3 regions of the Kluyvera sp. 142486 genome follow, and region 3 is predicted to be linked to each of the others. Evidence: predicted binding sites of a transcription regulator. Region 3 holds the regulator's gene; each other region holds the start of a gene.
What was found. Region 3 encodes CRP, which controls carbon source genes, mostly activating them, when cyclic AMP is high. Its sites were predicted from a motif close to ATGTGANNNNNNTCACAT; they were not measured.
Positions count from the first base shown of each region.

Region 1 (6,212 bases), on a different contig from region 3:
TTGTCTCAATGGTTACCAGTCTTTGCTCTATTAAACTCTATAAGTTTTTACTGGATGCAAAGATTGTTATCAGACTGCCTGAGAGCGTGCCACCAAACGTTGGGAATGCCTTTACAGTACTGATCCCGCTGTTTGTCATTATCACCGTATCGTGGCTCATTCGCTCGGTACTGAACATTGACCTACCAGCATTCATGAGTAATTTTTTAACGCCGTTGCTGTCTGCTGCTGATAGCTTCGGTGTATTTACCATCATTATGCTGATCACTATGATCTTATGGTCAGTTGGACTTAACGGTCCAGCATTGCTGTCTGCCATCACGACGCCAATCGTCACCGCATCGCTAGCCAGCAATGCCAAGGCGAAGTTAGACGGTGTGCCGCTGACACATATCTGGACTGAAACCTTTAACTTTAGCTATATCTGGATCGCGTCAATTTATCCGCTACTGTTCCTGATGCTGTTTTCCCGTTCTAAAGGTTATAAGGCAATTAGCATTGCCTCTATTCCAGCCGCAATGTTCAATATTATTGAACCTATTGTTTTTGGTTTACCAATGGCAATGAATATTTACCTGATGATTCCATTTATCATTTCCGGAACGTTGGGGTGCTCCGTTGCTTATCTGCTAACCGATATTGGCTTTATCTCTCGTACATTTGCTGGAGTTCCATGGGCAACGCCGCCGTTTATTAGCGGGATTCTCTCCACCGGGGATTGGAAAGTTATTATCGTTCAGGCAATCGTGTTTGTCCTTGGTCTCGTTATTTACTTCCCGTTCTTCAGAATGTTTGAGAATGTTGAAAAAAGAAAGCAGTCTGATGCCGTTACTAAATAATAGGTAATATTATGATAAAAATATCTCCGTCAATCATGTGCGCTGACCTCTCATATCTCGCTGATGAGATAAAAAGTCTGGAGGCGGCCGGTGCGGACTATTTCCATATTGATGTTATGGATGGCATTTTTGTTCCCAATTTTTCCCTGGGACTGCACGATTTACAGGCCGTGAAGAAGATGAGCAGGATTGAAACCGAAGTGCATCTGATGATTAGCCAACCACAGGATTATATTCAACTTTTTGCTGATGCCGGTGCTGATATTATTTATGTGCACCCTGAAGCCTGCACACATCTTCATCGCACGTTAATGAAAATTAAGTTATGCGGTAAAAAAGTGGGGGTAGCGCTGAATCCGGGGACGTCTATCTCAGTAATCGAAGAGGTCATGGATATTATAGACTATGTGCTGGTGATGTCCGTTGATCCTGGCTTTGCCGGGCAGACGTTTATCCCTGGCGCTATCGATAAAATCGCCAGACTGAGCGAGGGTATTTCTTTAGGGACACGTGATATTAAAATTTCGGTTGATGGAGCAATTAGCTTGTCTACCATCCCGCCGCTTTATGAAGCTGGTGCTCGGATTTTTGTCGCAGGCACCTCAGGACTATTTCGCGATGATGTTGATTATTCAACAGCAATCGAAAATATGAAAAATTGTCATCAATAGGTAGCGCTATGTACAATATTCTTCTTTGTTGTTCCGCTGGAATGTCCACCAGCCTGTTAGTCACGAAAATGAAAAAATATGCGGAATCCATTGACGTTGAAGCGACAATATGGGCAATTTCAGTCAATGATATTGAATCAACGTTAAAACAAAGTGCCGTTGATGTTATTCTACTTGGCCCACAGGCGAGATATAAACTAAGCACTACTAAGGCAATCTGTGCAGAATATAGTATTGATTGTGATGTAATCAATATGAGTGATTATGGTGTGATGAATGGTGAGAATGTATTTAAGCATGCATTAACGCTAATAAAGCATGATTGATTCTCGGTTTGGGTGTGATGTCAGGTGATACCTGGCATCACGTTTTACACTAGTAATTCAATTTTGAATTTATGGCTGCTGCCTTTATAGCGAGCAATAGAGTATTCAACTGGAGTATTCTTAACATCATAACCCGTGGTGACTGATAGCAGCAGCGGAGATTTTCTCGGCACTTCCATTAAGAGCGAATCTTTTGTTTCCGCCGCGATGGCGGAGATCAGACGTTCTACGCGCACGACAGGGTTTTTTAACTCCTTCATTTTGTCATATAAGGAGTTGTTCTCCATATCAACCTTGATAAGGCCGCTATAGATTGCAGCCGGTAACCATGATTCAATGTAAAGGACGGGTTTCTGGTCGATATAGCGAACCCGCTCCAGATATACTGCACTCTTGCAGCCAAGAATGTTCGCAACAGTTTCATCATTTTCTACTAAAGATAATGATAATACCTTTGTGACGGGTTGTTGGCCCTGATCAACCATTTCATGATAGAAACTTTCGAGTTTACTGAGATAGTTATTATAAATTTTGGGGGTCGTAACGCAGGTTCCTTTCGCTCTTTTCCTTTCCAGATATCCGGCCGCTGAAAGCTCATTTAATGCTTGCCTTACCGTGGGTCTGCTGACATCCAGGAGTTTTGACAATTCATCTTCTGGAGGGAGCATATCGCCTTCAATTAATTGTCCATTTTTAATATTGTCTTCGATGAAAGTCTTTATCTGAAAATAAAGTGGAATGGCAATATGTTTATTGATTATTCTTTTATTAAATATCTTTTTCATTATCATACCTGCATTGAAATGCGATCCGCTGATTAATACTGATGCCCAAGTTTAATTATTACAAAAATGGATAATACACGAAATAGCGTGACGAGTAACATCTAAAAAAAATTATTAATCATAAACATTCATGCAATTTATATTTCTATTTATATATATTCAATTTATAGATAATTAACTGGCTTGATGTGGGTAGAGATAAAGTTATACACGAAAAAAGTAGATCTGGATCACACTTCTGCGCTATACAAAGATCCCGGCCCAGAGAAAGAGGTGCTAGCCATGACGTCACTATCTCGTCCCCGCGTGGAATTTATCTCCACCATTCTGCAGACCGTGCTGAACCTGGGTCTGCTCAGTCTTGGCCTGATCCTGGTCGTTTTCCTCGGTAAAGAGACGCTGCATCTGGCGGACGTGCTGTTCGCCCCCGAAAGCACCAGCAAGTACGAGCTGGTGGAAGGGCTGGTGGTCTATTTCCTCTATTTTGAATTTATCGCCTTGATTGTGAAGTACTTCCAGTCAGGCTTTCACTTTCCCCTGCGCTATTTTGTCTACATCGGCATTACGGCGATTGTGCGGCTGATTATCGTCGACCATAAATCACCGCTGGACGTGCTGATTTACTCCGCCGCTATTCTGCTGCTGGTGATTACGCTGTGGCTGTGTAACTCGAAGCGGCTTAAACGAGAATAATCAGCGCTGGATTGCCCGATGGCGCTGCGCTTATCGGACCTACAAATACCAGGCCCTGTAGCCCGGCCAAGCGAAGCGCCGCCGGGAATGGCTCGGAGCTACCTGCGACAAAAAAAAGGGCGCTCCGAAGAGCGCCAAACAGTCACAAGTTAGGGTACGTTCAAGTTGAGGATAATAGCAGTGGCATTGCTGATGAAAATTAGCCCTTCACGCCCCCGGCCGTCAGGCCATTCACCAGCCAGCGCTGCGCCAGCAGGAAGACCACGGTAATCGGGATAGCGGAAAGTACGGCCGCCGCGGCAAAGTCGCCCCACAGGTAGTTTTGCGGGTTGAGGTATTGCTGCATACCAACGGCCAGGGTGTAGCTGTTCACATCACGCAGCAGCAGTGATGCAACCGGAACTTCGGTGATAGCGGCGATAAACGACAGGATAAACACCACCGCCAGAATCGGTACCGACAGCGGCAGCAGAACCAGACGGAACGCCTGCCAAGGGGTTGCGCCATCCAGCGCCGCCGCTTCTTCCAGAGAACCATCAATCGTTTCGAAATAGCCTTTAATCGTCCAGACGTGCAGCGCGATACCGCCGAGGTAGGCGAAGATCACCCCGCCGTGGGTGTTCAGGCCGATAAACGGAATGTACTGGCCCAGACGGTCAAACAACGCGTACAGGGCAACCAGCGACAGCACCGCTGGGAACATCTGGAAAATCAGCATCCCTTTGAGCAGTGTGGCTTTGCCCGGGAAGCGCATGCGGGCAAATGCATAGGCGCAGGTAGTGGAGAGCGTCACGATACCAATCGCGGTGATACCGGCGATTTTCACCGAGTTCCACAGCCACAACAGGACCGGGAACGGCGGCGGCGTCACGCGGCCGTCCGCATGTTCAACGCTAAAGCCCAGCGCCAGCTTCCAGTGCTCCCAGGAGATGTTCTCCGGGATCAGGCTGCCGGTGGCGAAGTTACCTTCGCGCAGCGAAATGGCGATAACCATCAGCAGCGGGAACATAATCGCCGCAATGAAAACGAGCAGCAGAAGGTGCGTGGTAAAGAGACGCAGTTTCTGAGATTTGGGTTGTACCATAGCCATGTTCGAGTCTCCCTTAATCAAACTTCATGCGCGTGGCTTTCAGGTTCACTATCGCAAGCGCACCGACCAGCAGGAAGATAAGCGTCGCAATCGCTGCCGCCAGACCGAAGTCCTGGCCGCCGCCGCCTTCAAAGGCGATACGGTAGGTATAGCTCACCAGCAGGTCGGTATAGCCGGCTGGCGTGGTGGTGCCGAGACGGTCCGGTCCGCCGTTGGTCAACAGCTGAATCAGCACGAAGTTGTTAAAGTTAAAGGCGAAGCTGGCGATCATCAGCGGCGTCAGCGGCTTAATCAGCAGCGGTAACGTAATCTTAAAGAAGTTCTGGAACGGGCCCGCGCCATCCATTGCCGAGGCTTCATACAGGTCATCCGGAATTGCCTTCAGCAGGCCCATGCACAGGATCATCATGTACGGGTAGCCGAGCCAGGTGTTGACGATCACAATCATCGAACGCGCGGTGGTTGGGTCGCTAAACCAGGCCGGTTTGATACCGAACAGCGCGCTCAGCATCATGTTGATTTCACCAAAGCTCTGGTTGAACAGCCCTTTGAAAATCAGAATCGAGATAAACGACGGTACGGCGTACGGCAGAATCAACAGCACGCGGTAGATGGCCTTGCCCTTCAGCGATTCCCACTGTACAAGGCAGGCCAGCACCATGCCGACGGCGACGGTCAGGATCACGGTCAGCACCGAGAAGACCACCGTCCAGACGAAGATAGCGAAGAACGGCTTCTGGATGCCTTCGTCGGTAAAGACGCGGGTGAAGTTGTCCCAGCCAATACCGACGGTATAGCCCGGGCTCAGCTTCTCATCGCCCCAGGAACCATCGGCATTCACCGTCTGGTAGAAACCGACGTCGTTGTTAGGACGGTATTTCACGCCGCTCTGGTTGTTGGTCAGCAGGCCATCATCGGCCAGAGTGTAGAGCGGCTGGGTGCCGGAGAACTGGCGCAACGAGCTCATGGTGACTTTGCTTTCATCCGGCAGCACGGCGGTCAGCTGGTTCAGCGCCTGACGGTTTTGGGTGATCACGCGAAGCTGCGCACGCTCGCCGGTCGGCAGCGCTTCCGTCTCTTTCAACTGCAGCTTCTGCTCGCCGCCAATCTTAAAGCTGTCGGAGAGATAATTTTTGCCGCTCTCGCCGTCGGTGAGGGCCAGTTGCCACTCATCACCCGCCGGGAACAGGCTGAAGTTGTAGGTTTTGCCCGCCTGATAAGAACGATCCATCAGCACCTGCTGGGCGCGTTCGAAGGTGAGCTGGTTGGTGCTGCTGTAGTTGGTAAAGGCGATGGCGATGGTACAGATCAGTGGGAAGAGGACGAACAGCCCCATCCCGGCCATGCCAGGGTAAACGTAGCGCCAGGCGTAGGTTTTACGGTTGGCGAAAATATACAGGCCCGCTGAGCTTAAGATCAGCGTCATGATGGCGAACAGGTACTCCCCTTGTGCGTACATTAAAACTACAAGGTAACCCACCAGCAGGCCCAGCAGACCAATCACTGACCACTTCAGCGTGTCGCTTTGCCACCAATGTTTCTTTTTAATGACATCCATGGGGATATTCCTCTACAGCGTTTGAGCTTTTCTCCCTCTCCTGGGGGAGAGGGTCGGGGTGAGGGCGGATGTTGCAACACAACCCTCACCCTAACCCTCTCCCTGAGGGAGAGGGGATAAAAACATTACTTGGTGATACGACCCTGCGCGTCCTTCAGCGCAGCATCGACGGTCTGACGACCGCTAGCGGCGTTGATGACCGCGGTACGAACGGCATACCAGAAAGCGGACATCTGTGGGATGTTCGGCA
Region 1 is NZ_JBKHUI010000013.1:34,884-41,095, forward strand. It holds gene ACLGE8_RS15025 (PTS sugar transporter subunit IIC) at 1-839, shown strand, start outside; gene rpe (ribulose-phosphate 3-epimerase) at 851-1,510, shown strand; gene ACLGE8_RS15035 (PTS sugar transporter subunit IIB) at 1,519-1,836, shown strand; gene ACLGE8_RS15040 (GntR family transcriptional regulator) at 1,881-2,621, opposite strand; gene psiE (phosphate-starvation-inducible protein PsiE) at 2,904-3,314, shown strand; gene malG (maltose ABC transporter permease MalG) at 3,514-4,404, opposite strand; gene malF (maltose ABC transporter permease MalF) at 4,418-5,962, opposite strand; gene malE (maltose/maltodextrin ABC transporter substrate-binding protein MalE) at 6,088-6,212, opposite strand, start outside.
Region 1: psiE (phosphate-starvation-inducible protein PsiE) is a predicted target of CRP. The motif match lies at 2,840-2,857, and genes of this name have one in related genera.

Region 2 (6,212 bases), on a different contig from region 3:
GCGATGGTGCCGTAGATAAAGTCTATCGCCACCATGCGCGGATTCGGCAGGCGCATCGCCAGCGAAGTGACCACGGCGATCATCACCATCGCCCCACTGCCGGAAGTCCAGCCGGTCCACAGCCAGAACAGAATGCCAAGCGCACAGGAGAGCGTGGTACGCCAGAAGTTAATCATCGCGTGGTGACGCTCGGCGGATTCCGGACGCACCACCACTTCACTTTGCAGAATTTCTTCTTCACGGGCGCTGATTTTGGCATTGCCAATCACCCCGCGCTTAAGCAGCAGATAGCGCGTCGCGGCCCCCACCCAACTGTAAATCGTTACCGGTGTATCGTGCTCGCCGGTCCACGCCAGCACCCGGCGCATCCGTTTAAGCTGACGATGAACATCCTGCACCGTTTCAACTGGCTCTTCGAACAGTTCGCGATAGGCGTCGGTGACCAACTCAGGACGCGAGTTTTGCATGATGAAGGTTTCACAGGCCTGGGTCACCATGGTCAGCGAAACGGTGTTCAGCGCCTTCAGGCGGCGATTAGCCCACGCCCAGCGCGAAGACTCCATATTCAGGTTGCCACGCATCCCTTCCAGCGCCGCCGTACGACGCAGCAGCGCCAGCCAGGCTTTGTCCATTTCATCACTGTCGCCGTGCTTAATACACAGTTGCATCAGGCGATATTGATCGATAAGGATACCGTCGAGCTCGTTATCGATCTCTTTTTTGATCGATCGCGGCGAAAACAGGAGATCGGCGACGATCGCACAGATAATCCCCAGCACAATCTCGCTGCAGCGCTCGACGGCAAACTGCGGCGTCAGCAGCGGTTCAGCCTGAATAGTGATGACGATAATCAGCGCCGTGTAGCCGGATAGCCCCCAGGCGTAGGAGTTTTCAACGCGCACCAGCGACGAAATCCAGGTACAGAAACCAGCCCAGATACTGCAGACCAGCAGCATCAGCAGCGGTGCGCGAATCATGGTGATGATAATCACCAGCGCGGCAATACAGCCGATAAAGGTGCCGACAATACGCAGCATCCCGCGATAGCGGATCGCCCCTGCATAGGGTTCCCCACCGGCGGCAAAGGCCGGGCCAGCCGCCACGATGGCGGCAGTCAGTACCGCCCAGCGGGGCGTTTCAAGCTGAAAGTGAAAGCCGACAAACAGCGCCAGCACCACCGCGCACGCCAGTTTGACGGCGAAGCGAATGTGCTGGTTGGCAATACTAAAAATGCCCATGGCGATTAACCGAACTCACGCAGGCGCAGCGCCAGCTTCTGGAAGAAGCTCATGCGGCTGGCATCGCGATCTTTCTCACCGGTAATGACCACCGTGGCGGTAGTACCTGCAGGCCACAGGTTGCCCGTCTCTTCATCCAGACGAATACGCACCGGCACACGCTGGGCCAGACGAACCCATTCAAGGTTGGAGTCGATGGTCGCCATCCCTTTGCTGTCGACGCTGCTGCTGGCGTTAGTCACGCCGGCCGCGAAGCTATCGACGGTACCTTTAATCACATGGTTGCTGCCCAGCGGGGTAATTTCGGCACGGTAGCCCGGACGTACGCTTGAGAGCTTGGTCTCTTCAAGGTAAGCCATCACGTAGAAGGAGTGCTGTTTGACCAGCGCCACCGCCGTCGAGCCGCGGGTGATAAACTCACCGGCATAGACGTTGAGGTTAGTCACCCAGCCATCTGCCGGGGCACGGATCACCGTACGATCAAGATCAAGGCGCGCCAGATCGCGGGTCGCCTGCGCTTTAGCAAGCTGGTGCAGCACGGTTTGCAGAACGTTATTGGATTGGTCAATCTCTTCGCGCGACATCGCGATGACGCCCAGCTTATTACGACGCCCGGCCTCACGACTTTTTTCATCGGCCAGCGCTTTGTAATAGGCAACGTCAGCGTCAGCCTCTTCCAGCGCCTTCTTGTAGCGTGGCTGGTCAATGATAAACAGCACCTGATTTTTGCTAACCAGTTGGTTATCCTTGACCTGTACGTCGGTAATCAGGCCGGAAACGTCAGGGGCAATGGCGACAACGTCCGCGCTAAAACGCGCATCGCGCGTCCACGGAGATTCGGTGTAATAGACCCAGGCGCGGAAAATTGCGATGAACGCCAGGATGACCAGTATCACCGTAATAGCGGTGCGGGAGATTTTTCTTGTTAGTGTTTTCACATCTACCTCAGACGAACAAACGTGATATTAGATAAAACAGGCAGCAGTACAGTGCGGTGTTGAACAACGCAGGATGCCAGACAAAGTCGTAGATCCCGGTCGGCGTCAGCACGCGACGCACCAACCAAAAAATGGCGAGCGATAAGAGCAGCTCAAAGAAAATCGGCGGGAATGAGAGACCGAAAATCACGATGACAGGAAACAGGCTCATGTTGACCTTACTAGACTAGCGTGCAGGTGAGATTGGAACTTTAATTATTCAGCTAACAGTATTTTAACGTAACTGTTATCGCCTTATCTACATAGTGTGATGCAAATCACTTTTAAGCCAGAGTGAACAATGGAACGACTAAAACGGATGTCGGTGTTTGCCAAAGTGGTCGAGCAAGGCTCCTTTACCGCCGCGGCGCGCCAGCTACAAATGAGCGTTTCGTCCATCAGCCAGACTGTCTCTAAACTGGAAGATGAGCTGCAGGTCAAACTGCTTAACCGGAGTACTCGCAGCATTGGCTTAACCGAAGCCGGTAAAATTTACTACCAGGGCTGCCGCCGTATGCTGTTCGAAGTTCAGGATGTTCACGAGCAGCTTTACGCCTTTAACAACACGCCAATTGGTACGCTGCGCATTGGTTGTTCTTCAACTATGGCACAAAATGTCCTCGCCGCCATGACGGCGGAGATGCTGAAAGAGTATCCAGGATTAACCGTGAATCTGGTGACGGGTATTCCGGCACCGGACCTGATTGCCGACGGCCTGGACGTGGTGATCCGCGTGGGCGCGCTGCAGGATTCCAGCCTCTTCTCCCGACGCCTGGGCAGCATGCCGATGGTCGTCTGCGCGTCGAAGAAATACCTCGCGCAGTATGGCGTGCCCGAAAAGCCGGCGGACCTCAGCAACCATTCGTGGCTGGAGTACAGCGTGCGTCCGGATAACGAATTTGAGCTGATCGCTCCTGAAGGGCTTTCTACCAAGCTGCTGCCAGAAGGGCGATTTGTCACTAACGATCCTATGACCATTTCCCGCTGGCTGGTTGCTGGTGCGGGCATTGCCTACGTGCCGCTGATGTGGGTGATCAATGAGATCAACAGCGGTGAACTGGAGATCTTATTCCCGCGCTATCAGTCCGATCCGCGCCCGGTGTACGCGCTGTATACCGAAAAAGACAAGCTGCCGTTGAAGGTGCAGGTCTGTATTAACTATCTGACCGACTATTTTGTGGAAGTGGCGAGGCTGTTTCAGGGAATGCGGGGAAGAAGGAAGGAATAGTCGTAGGCCGGATAAGCAAAGCGCCATCCGGCAGAACGCAGCGCATTGCCGGATGGCGCTTTGCTTATCCGGCCTACAAAACAGACATCAATGCACCTCATAATGGGGTGCATTTTTTTCAGATCAGGCGGTGCCGCCCACCGTTAAATTGTCCACTTTCAGAGTTGGCTGGCCGACGCCAACCGGCAGGCTCTGGCCTTCTTTGCCACAGACGCCCACGCCGTTATCCAGCTTAAGATCGTTACCCACCATGGAAACCTGCTGCATGGTTTCGATGCCGGAGCCAATCAGCGTCGCCCCTTTCACCGGCTTGGTCACCTTACCATTTTCAATCAGGTAGGCTTCCGAGGTGGAGAAGACAAACTTACCGGAGGTGATATCCACCTGGCCGCCGCCAAAGTTTGGCGCGTAGAGGCCGTACTCGACGGATTCAATGATCTCCTGCGGCGTGGATTTCCCGGCCAGCATGTAGGTGTTGGTCATACGCGGCATCGGCAGGTGCGCGTAGGATTCGCGACGGCCGTTACCGGTAGGCGCAACGCCCATCAGACGCGCGTTAAGTTTGTCCTGCATATAGCCTTTGAGGATCCCGTTTTCGATCAGCACGTTGTACTGACCCGGCGTCCCCTCATCGTCGATCGCTACGGAGCCGCGACGGTCAGACATCGTGCCATCATCAACGATAGTACAGAGTTCAGAGGCCACCAGCTGGCCCATCTGGCCGCTGAAGACCGAAGTACCGCGACGGTTGAAGTCGCCTTCCAGACCGTGGCCGACCGCTTCGTGCAGCAGTACGCCCGGCCAGCCTGCGCCCAGCACGACCGGCAGCGTACCCGCAGGCGCAGCAACCGCAGAGAGGTTTACCAGCGCCATGCGCACCGCTTCTTTCGCCCAGGCATCAGCGCGCACTTCACCGTCGAGGTCGGCAAGGAAATAGTCATAGCCAAAACGACCGCCGCCGCCGCTGGCGCCGCGCTCGCGTTTACCGTCCTCTTCCACCTGCACGCTAACCGACAGGCGTACCAGCGGACGCACGTCGGCGGCCAGTGTACCGTCGGTCGCGGCAACCAGAATCAGTTCATAGACACCGGTCAGGCTCGCCGTCACTTCCTGCACGCGGCTGTCCGCCGCACGCGCGACGCTGTCAACGCGGCGCAGAATATCCAGCTTCTCTTCGCGGGTCATGCTTTGCAGCGGGTCCAGCGAGGTATAGAGCGCAGGATGTTCTACCGCCCCCAGCGTCTGCACTTTACCGTTACCGGCATCGCGCACGATGGTACGCGCTGCCTGCGCGCTCTGTTCCAGCGCCAGCAGGCTAATCTGGTCGGCATAGGCGAAGCCGGTTTTCTCACCGCTCACCGCACGCACCCCAACGCCCTGGTCGATATTGTAAGAACCATCTTTAATGATGCGATCTTCTAAAACCCAGGATTCGTGGTAGCTGGACTGAAAATAGAGATCGCCATAGTCCAGACGACGCTCCGTGAGTTGACCAAGAATGGCGAACAGATCCTGATGGTTCAGGCCGTTCGCTGCCAGCAATTGTTCACTTACCAGGTTTAGACTCATTATTTCGCTACTCGTTAATGGCCCGCGCGCCACACGCATTTCGGGCCGGTATTCCGGGTGTTTGTCTTATGACATTGAGGCAATTCAAGGCTTGCGTCAAATCATGGCTTTTTGTCGCTGCGCGCCTGGCGCAGCACTTCGTTAATTTGTGGCTTATCAATCGGGCCGGTGATGCGATAGCGTAGTATCGACACTTTGTTCCACAGCGGCCCCAGCACTTTGGTCGCGGCAAATACCGCGGCACCAATAATCGGGTTCACTGCGAACGCCGTCGCTACGCTGACCGTCGCCGAAATTTCCGGCGCAACGATAGCTTCCATATCCAGCTCGCGGCGCACCAGGTTGACCGACCCTTTCATGGCGATATCCGCCTCCAGGCCGTCCACCAGCGTATCATCCGTGTTCAGTACGCCGTCTTTGATCCACGCGGTGCTGCGGATGGAGTCAAAGTAGAAGCCTTCACTAAAGGTGTCGCTAAAGTCAAAGCGCAGCTTACGCAGCAGCGCATCAACGCTCAACAGACGCAGCAGTTGCCCGGCATGTCCGGTCGAAAGATCGGTGAACTGCCCTTTGCCAACGTGCGATTTCAGAATGCCGTTAAGCGAAGCGACGTCCGGCTGCCACGGTTTATCGCGCCAATGTAAATCGTAGTCTACATCAACGGAAGAATCGCGAATCGGCGTCGAAACCCCGAAGAAAGCCGTGGCATCATCAATCTTGTTGCCATGAATTTTGCCTTTCAGCGAGGTGCGCTGCCCGGAAGGCGAGTTCACCCACACGCCATCGGCAGTTAAGCGACCAAAGCCGGTATCTACCAATCCATTAGCGAGGGTTAAGGTGTCGCCCTTGACGTTGAAATCACCGTCGATACGGCCATACTTCTGCCCCCACAGCCAACATTCGGCGCAGCGCAACTGCAGATCAGGCCAGCCGCGGAAATCGATGGCGCTGCTGGCAGCGGTGATGCTGGTCATCTCGCTTGAGGCGGCCTGCGCCAGCGGGTTCGCTGATGGGTTGTAGTAGAGATAGCGCACGGCGGCCTGCCAAGGCGCGTGGTTTTTCATCGTCAGGCTGGCGTTAATTTCACGCCCCTGAGCTTCCACACGGGTGCCGTCTACCGTCGGCTGAGACACCACGCTCAGGTTATTCCACTGCTGGCCCGCAAAGGTCAGTGACGGGGTGCGCAGCGTGACGTTCTGC
Region 2 is NZ_JBKHUI010000006.1:183,324-189,535, forward strand. It holds gene aaeB (p-hydroxybenzoic acid efflux pump subunit AaeB) at 1-1,238, opposite strand, end outside; gene aaeA (p-hydroxybenzoic acid efflux pump subunit AaeA) at 1,244-2,176, opposite strand; gene aaeX (p-hydroxybenzoic acid efflux pump operon protein AaeX) at 2,184-2,387, opposite strand; gene aaeR (HTH-type transcriptional activator AaeR) at 2,517-3,443, shown strand; gene tldD (metalloprotease TldD) at 3,567-5,012, opposite strand; gene yhdP (AsmA2 domain-containing protein YhdP) at 5,114-6,212, opposite strand, start outside.
Region 2: aaeR (HTH-type transcriptional activator AaeR) is a predicted target of CRP. The motif match lies at 2,482-2,499, and genes of this name have one in related genera.

Region 3 (6,212 bases):
CCGGTCTCCGTTGAAAACTTCCTGAAATACGTTAATAGCGGCTTTTATAACAACACCACGTTCCACCGCGTGATCCCGGGCTTTATGGTTCAGGGCGGCGGTTTCAACGAACAGATGCAGCAGAAGCAGCCGAATCCACCGATCAAAAACGAAGCTGACAATGGCCTGCGCAACACCCGCGGCACCATTGCAATGGCGCGTACCGCTGACAAGGACAGCGCAACCAGCCAGTTCTTTATCAACGTCGCGGATAACGCCTTCCTGGATCACGGCCAGCGTGACTTTGGCTACGCGGTATTTGGTAAGGTTGTGAAAGGGATGGACGTGGCAGACAAAATTGCCCAGGTGCCGACTCACAACGTTGGGCCGTACCAGAATGTGCCGTCCAAGCCGATTGTGATCCTCTCTGCGAAAGTCCTGCCGTAATCAGTACGGGGCGGCATCTGGCATGAGGCTGCCGCCCCGTCACTAAAGTTGGTAGAATGGCGGCAGATTGAATGACCGGAGCCGCCATGATCCTGCTGATTGATAACTACGATTCCTTTACCTGGAACCTCTACCAGTATTTCTGTGAGCTAGGTACCAGCGTTACGGTCAAACGTAATGATGACATCACCCTTGATGACATCGACGCGCTCTCCCCAGACAAAATCGTGATTTCCCCGGGCCCCTGCACGCCGGATGAAGCCGGTATCTCCCTTGATGCTATTCGCCGCTATGCGGGTAAAACACCGCTGCTGGGCGTCTGCTTGGGCCATCAGGCGATTGCTCAGGCATTCGGTGCGCGAATTGTTCGTGCCGAGAAAGTGATGCACGGCAAAACCTCGCCGATTACCCATCAGCAGCAGGGCGTGTTCCGCGGCCTGAATAATCCACTTACCGTGACACGCTACCATTCACTGCTGATCGATCCCGCAACGTTGCCCGACTGCTTTGAGGTAACGGCCCGCAGCGAAACGGGGGAAATTATGGGTATTCGCCACCGTGAATGGGATCTGGAAGGGGTGCAGTTCCACCCGGAAAGCATTCTCAGCGAGCAGGGCCACGCGCTACTGGCAAACTTCCTCACGCGATAGTAGTTGCCATGACGTGATTTTTTATGCATATTTTGTGGATAAATTCTCACAATCATTGCTTCATCGTTTGCAGAAGGGCATGACATGGAAACCAAACAACCTGCTATTAGCCGCGCGACCTTCGATCAGGTCATTTTGCCAATCTATGCACCGGCGGAATTTATTCCGGTGAAAGGTAAAGGGAGCCGCGTGTGGGATCAGCAAGGCAAAGAGTACGTTGATTTCGCGGGCGGTATCGCGGTGACTGCGTTAGGCCACTGTCATCCGGCACTGGTTGAAGCGCTGAAAACCCAGGGCGAAACGCTGTGGCACACCAGTAACGTTTTCACCAACGAGCCGGCGCTGCGTCTGGGCCAGAAGCTGGTAGACGCGACCTTCGCCGAGCGCGTGGTGTTTATGAACTCCGGGACGGAAGCGAACGAAACGGCTTTTAAGCTGGCGCGCTACTACGCCTCTACCCGTCATAGCCCGTACAAAACTAAAATCATCGCTTTCCATAATGCCTTCCACGGCCGTTCGCTGTTTACCGTCTCCGTTGGCGGGCAGCCGAAGTACTCCGACGGCTTTGGCCCGAAACCCGCCGATATCGTCCACGTACCGTTTAACGACCTGCATGCGGTGGAAGCGGTAATCGATGATCATACCTGCGCCATCGTAGTTGAGCCGATTCAGGGCGAAGGTGGCGTGCTGGCGGCGACCCCTGAGTTCTTACAGGGCCTGCGCGCGCTGTGCGATAAGCATCAGGCGCTGCTGGTATTTGATGAAGTGCAAAGCGGCATGGGGCGTACCGGCTCGCTGTTTGCCTATATGCACTATGGCGTGACGCCAGATATTCTCACCAGCGCCAAAGCGTTGGGCGGTGGCTTCCCGGTGAGCGCGATGCTGACCACCAATGAGATTGCCAGCGCGTTCCACGTCGGCTCACACGGCTCCACCTACGGCGGTAACCCGCTGGCCTGCGCGGTAGCCGGTGCGGCATTCGATATTATCAACACCCCGGAAGTGCTGAACGGCGTGAACGCCAAGCGCGAGCGCTTTGTGCAGCATCTGCAGCACATCAACGCGAAGTACGATGTCTTTAGCGACGTGCGCGGTATGGGTCTGCTGATTGGCGCGGCGCTGAACGAGAAATATAAAGGCCGGGCGCGTGATTTCCTCTACGCAGCGGCGGACGTTGGCGTGATGGTTCTGAACGCAGGGCCGGACGTGATGCGCTTTGCGCCATCGCTGGTGGTGGAAGAGGTGGATATCGACGAAGGGATGCAGCGCTTCGCTCAGGCGGTCGCTAAAATCGTTAGCTAGTCCGTCGTTTTAACCAGCCTCCATGACGGGGGCGCTGCCGCCAGGCCACCGACGAGATGGTGTGCATAGTGCTCAGATGCCCCAGAATACGCTGAAGATGCTGTTCCATGGTGCTTAACGGCCCGTGGGACAGCGCATCCGGCGACTCCATAATATTCACCTCACCGCTGCTTCCCGCTTCATCGTACTCCAGACGCTGCTGACAGCGCTGAAGGGCAACCTCACAGGACTCCAGATACTGCTGCGCAAGGTCCGGCGTCAGCATGTTGTGCTCGCGCGCCAGCGTAGTCATGGCGTTGATGTGCTCGACGATAAACTGACTATGGGTGACCCACAGCTTCATGTCTTCCAGATAGCGCGGGTTGAAGCCCGGCTCCTGCATGGCCTGATTCAGCGTGTTGAAGAGCGTGTTGTGTGCCTGGTTGACGCGCATCCGCTGGTAGGCAAGCTTTGGTGCCTGCGGGTCGGGGCTCAGGATAAGACGAATAGCTTCCTGGTCGGCCTCCAGCGCCGCCTGGGCATTTTGCCGCAGCTGGCCGCTCTGCCACTGCGGCCACAGCCAGATCATGCCGCCAAAGGCAATCAGGCAGCCGATGATGGTATCGATAAAGCGCGCGACGATAAACTGCTCGCCGTTCAGCGTCAGAATTTGCAGGGTATATACCGCGGTGATGGTAAAGCCAACGGTGGCCCAGCCGTAGTGACGACGGATAATCAGGTAGCTCCCCAGCGTGACGATCAGCATGCCCGTTAACGCCAGCCCTTCTGAGGTGTGGAAGTGCAGAACCACGGCGGCAATTACTAACCCCGCCAGCGTACCTGCCGCGCGGTGGAAAATACGTACGCGGGTCGCGCCATAGCCGTTTTGCGTGACCAGTAGCACCGTCATCAGGATCCAGTAAGGCTTTGGCAGATGCAGCGCGGCACCCATCAGGCTGGCGATGCTGAGCATCACGCTGAGCCGGGCGGCATTACGCAGCGCCGGGGATTTCAGCGACAGGTAGTTTTTAAGCGCCGGGAGCAGAGGCAGGCGGCGCTCTTTATCGGCCATCAGGTTGCGCGGGTAGAGTGGGCGCTGGGAGCGCAGCACGCGGGCGATGCGGCTAAAGTGCCAGGCGCAGAACTGGCCGACCGGGTTGTCCGGGTGCTGGTCGGCAATTTTTTCCAGCGCGCCAATCTGCTTATCCATGTTGAAGCGAGTCGGGTAGCGGTGATAAAGGATGTCATCCGCCAGCACGCGCAGACGCGCGGCGACGGTCTGCGCATTCCAGCGGATCACCGCTTCGGCGTGGCTGCGTTCAACCAGCTTTTGCACCTCTTCCGGTTGGTGCAGGCTGACGGAGATGTGCTCCTGTAAATCGAGCCCCACCTGGAAGGCGCGCAGCAGGCGCTTGTAATCGTTATGCTGATTCGCCGCAAGCATGTGCAACTGCTGGTAGCACTGGGAGATCAGATCCACCACTTTTTGCTGGCGAGTCAGCAACGGCGGTAGCGCGGTGCTCGGGTCGGTGTGCTGCGTCAGCAGGCTATATTTCGCTTCACAGTATTCGGCGAGCTGGCGATAGAGCAGGCTCAGCGATTCCCGCAGCGGCTGTTCGCGCCACATCCAGAACCACCACCAGTTAAACAGCCCGTACCACAGCGTGCCTAGCGCGTAGAGCAGCAACGGCTCCCAGATGGGCATATTACCCGCCAGGCTTAGCGTAAAGATGGAGGCAATTAGCGAGGCGGGCAGTAGCCGCCCGTGTAGCGCGCTGATTTCTGCCGTGACGCCAAGTAGCAGCGCCAGCCCGGTGAGAATCAACGGTAAGGGAATATCGTCCGCCAGCAGCAGTTGCACGGCAAGGCTACAGCCGGCAAACAGGCAGCCGCCGATAATCAGGCGCTTAAAGAAGCGTTTATGCGGCGTGTCGAGGCCAGCGATATTGCAGCAGGCGGGCACTAAGGAGAACAGCAAACCTTGCTGGAGGTGGCCGAGAAGCAGCCCGATGGCAACCGGCAGGCATAACACCAGCGTTTGCCGCAGTGCATAGTTGACTTCCGGGTGGTAAATCAGCCTGCGCCACATAGGGGGAAAACAAAAATGGCGTATTGCTTTCACAATACGCCATTTTGGGCCGGATTAGCGGGTACCGTAAACGACAATGGTTTTGCCGTGAGCGGAGATCAGGTTCTGATCTTCCAGCATTTTCAGAATACGGCCCACGGTTTCGCGGGAGCAGCCAACGATCTGACCGATTTCCTGACGGGTGATTTTGATCTGCATACCGTCTGGGTGGGTCATGGCATCAGGCTGTTTTGCCAGGTTCAGCAGGGTCTGTGCGATACGACCGGTAACGTCCAGGAAGGCCAGGTTACCGACTTTTTCGGAAGTGACCTGCAGACGACGCGCCATCTGAGAAGAGAGACGCATCAGAATGTCCGGGTTAACCTGGATCAGCTGACGGAATTTTTTATAAGAGATTTCAGCAACTTCACAAGCGGTTTTTGCTCGTACCCATGCGCTGCGTTCCTGGCCTTCTTCGAACAGGCCCAGCTCGCCGATAAAATCGCCCTGGTTAAGGTAAGAGAGGATCATCTCTTTGCCTTCTTCATCCTTGATGAGTACGGCCACGGAGCCTTTTACGATGTAATACAGCGTCTCTGCTTTTTCACCCTGGTGAATCAGCGTGCTCTTCGATGGGTACTTATGAATATGGCAATGAGACAAGAACCATTCGAGAGTAGGGTCTGTTTGCGGTTTGCCAAGCACCATGCGCGGTTATCCTCTGTTATAAGCTCTTCCCAGCGGCAAAAACATTGCAGCCACTGGTTGCAATAGTATCCTTCCCGTTACCTGGGAAGTCGGCTGTCGAATCAGGTCGCAGCCTGTAATGTGATGTCCTCTGCATACATGCAGTACGTTTATGTATTACCGTAGCATCCCGACTGTTTTAGCATAGCTTTTGCCGTGTGTCTCCTGGTGTCTCGCTTCAGCATGACGCCGATCGCCTTCCATTGCGAGAATTGTTATGTGCGCGTAATCTGAGAAGAAAATTGCAACCTGGGAGTTAAATATTATGCAAGCGCGTGTGAAATGGGTTGAGGGGTTAACCTTCCTCGGTGAGTCAGCTTCAGGCCACCAAATTTTGATGGACGGCAACTCTGGCGATAAAGCGCCAAGCCCAATGGAAGTGGTGCTGATGGCCGCCGGTGGTTGCAGCGCGATTGACGTTGTCTCCATCCTGCAAAAAGGTCGCAATAACGTGACCGACTGCGAAGTGAAGCTCACCTCCGAGCGTCGTGAAGAAGCTCCGCGTCTGTTTACGCACATCAACCTGCACTTTATTGTCACCGGTAAAGAGTTGAAGGATGCTGCGGTATCGCGTGCGGTCGATCTCTCTGCTGAGAAATACTGCTCGGTGGCGCTGATGCTCGAAAAAGCGGTGAACATCACCCACTCTTACGAAGTGATCGAAGGCTGATTACATGCCAGACGTAGCCCGGCCGAACGTAGTGACGCCGGGGCTATTCCCGGAGTCGGTGCTAGCGCACCTCGTCCGGGCTACCTGGCTTGGTCTTGATGCTAGTTTCTGCCTTCCATCAGCCGCTGCACCAGCGGCATCATGATTAATTCCATCGCCAGCCCCATCTTCCCGCCGGGAACGACCAGCGTATTCATATGCGAGATAAATGACCCCTGCAACATGGCCAGTAGCCACGGGTAGTCGATGTGGTCGAGATTACGGAAGTGAATCACCACAAAACTCTCGTCCAGTGACGGAATGCTTTTCGCCGCAAACGGGTTAGAGGTGTCGACCGTCGGCACGCGCTGGAAGTTGATATGGGTGCGGG
Region 3 is NZ_JBKHUI010000003.1:50,168-56,379, reverse strand. It holds gene ppiA (peptidylprolyl isomerase A) at 1-426, shown strand, start outside; gene pabA (aminodeoxychorismate synthase component 2) at 513-1,076, shown strand; gene ACLGE8_RS04435 (aspartate aminotransferase family protein) at 1,161-2,378, shown strand; gene ACLGE8_RS04430 (YccS/YhfK family putative transporter) at 2,371-4,446, opposite strand; gene crp (cAMP-activated global transcriptional regulator CRP) at 4,501-5,133, opposite strand; gene ACLGE8_RS04420 (OsmC family protein) at 5,438-5,842, shown strand; gene ACLGE8_RS04415 (phosphoribulokinase) at 5,944-6,212, opposite strand, start outside.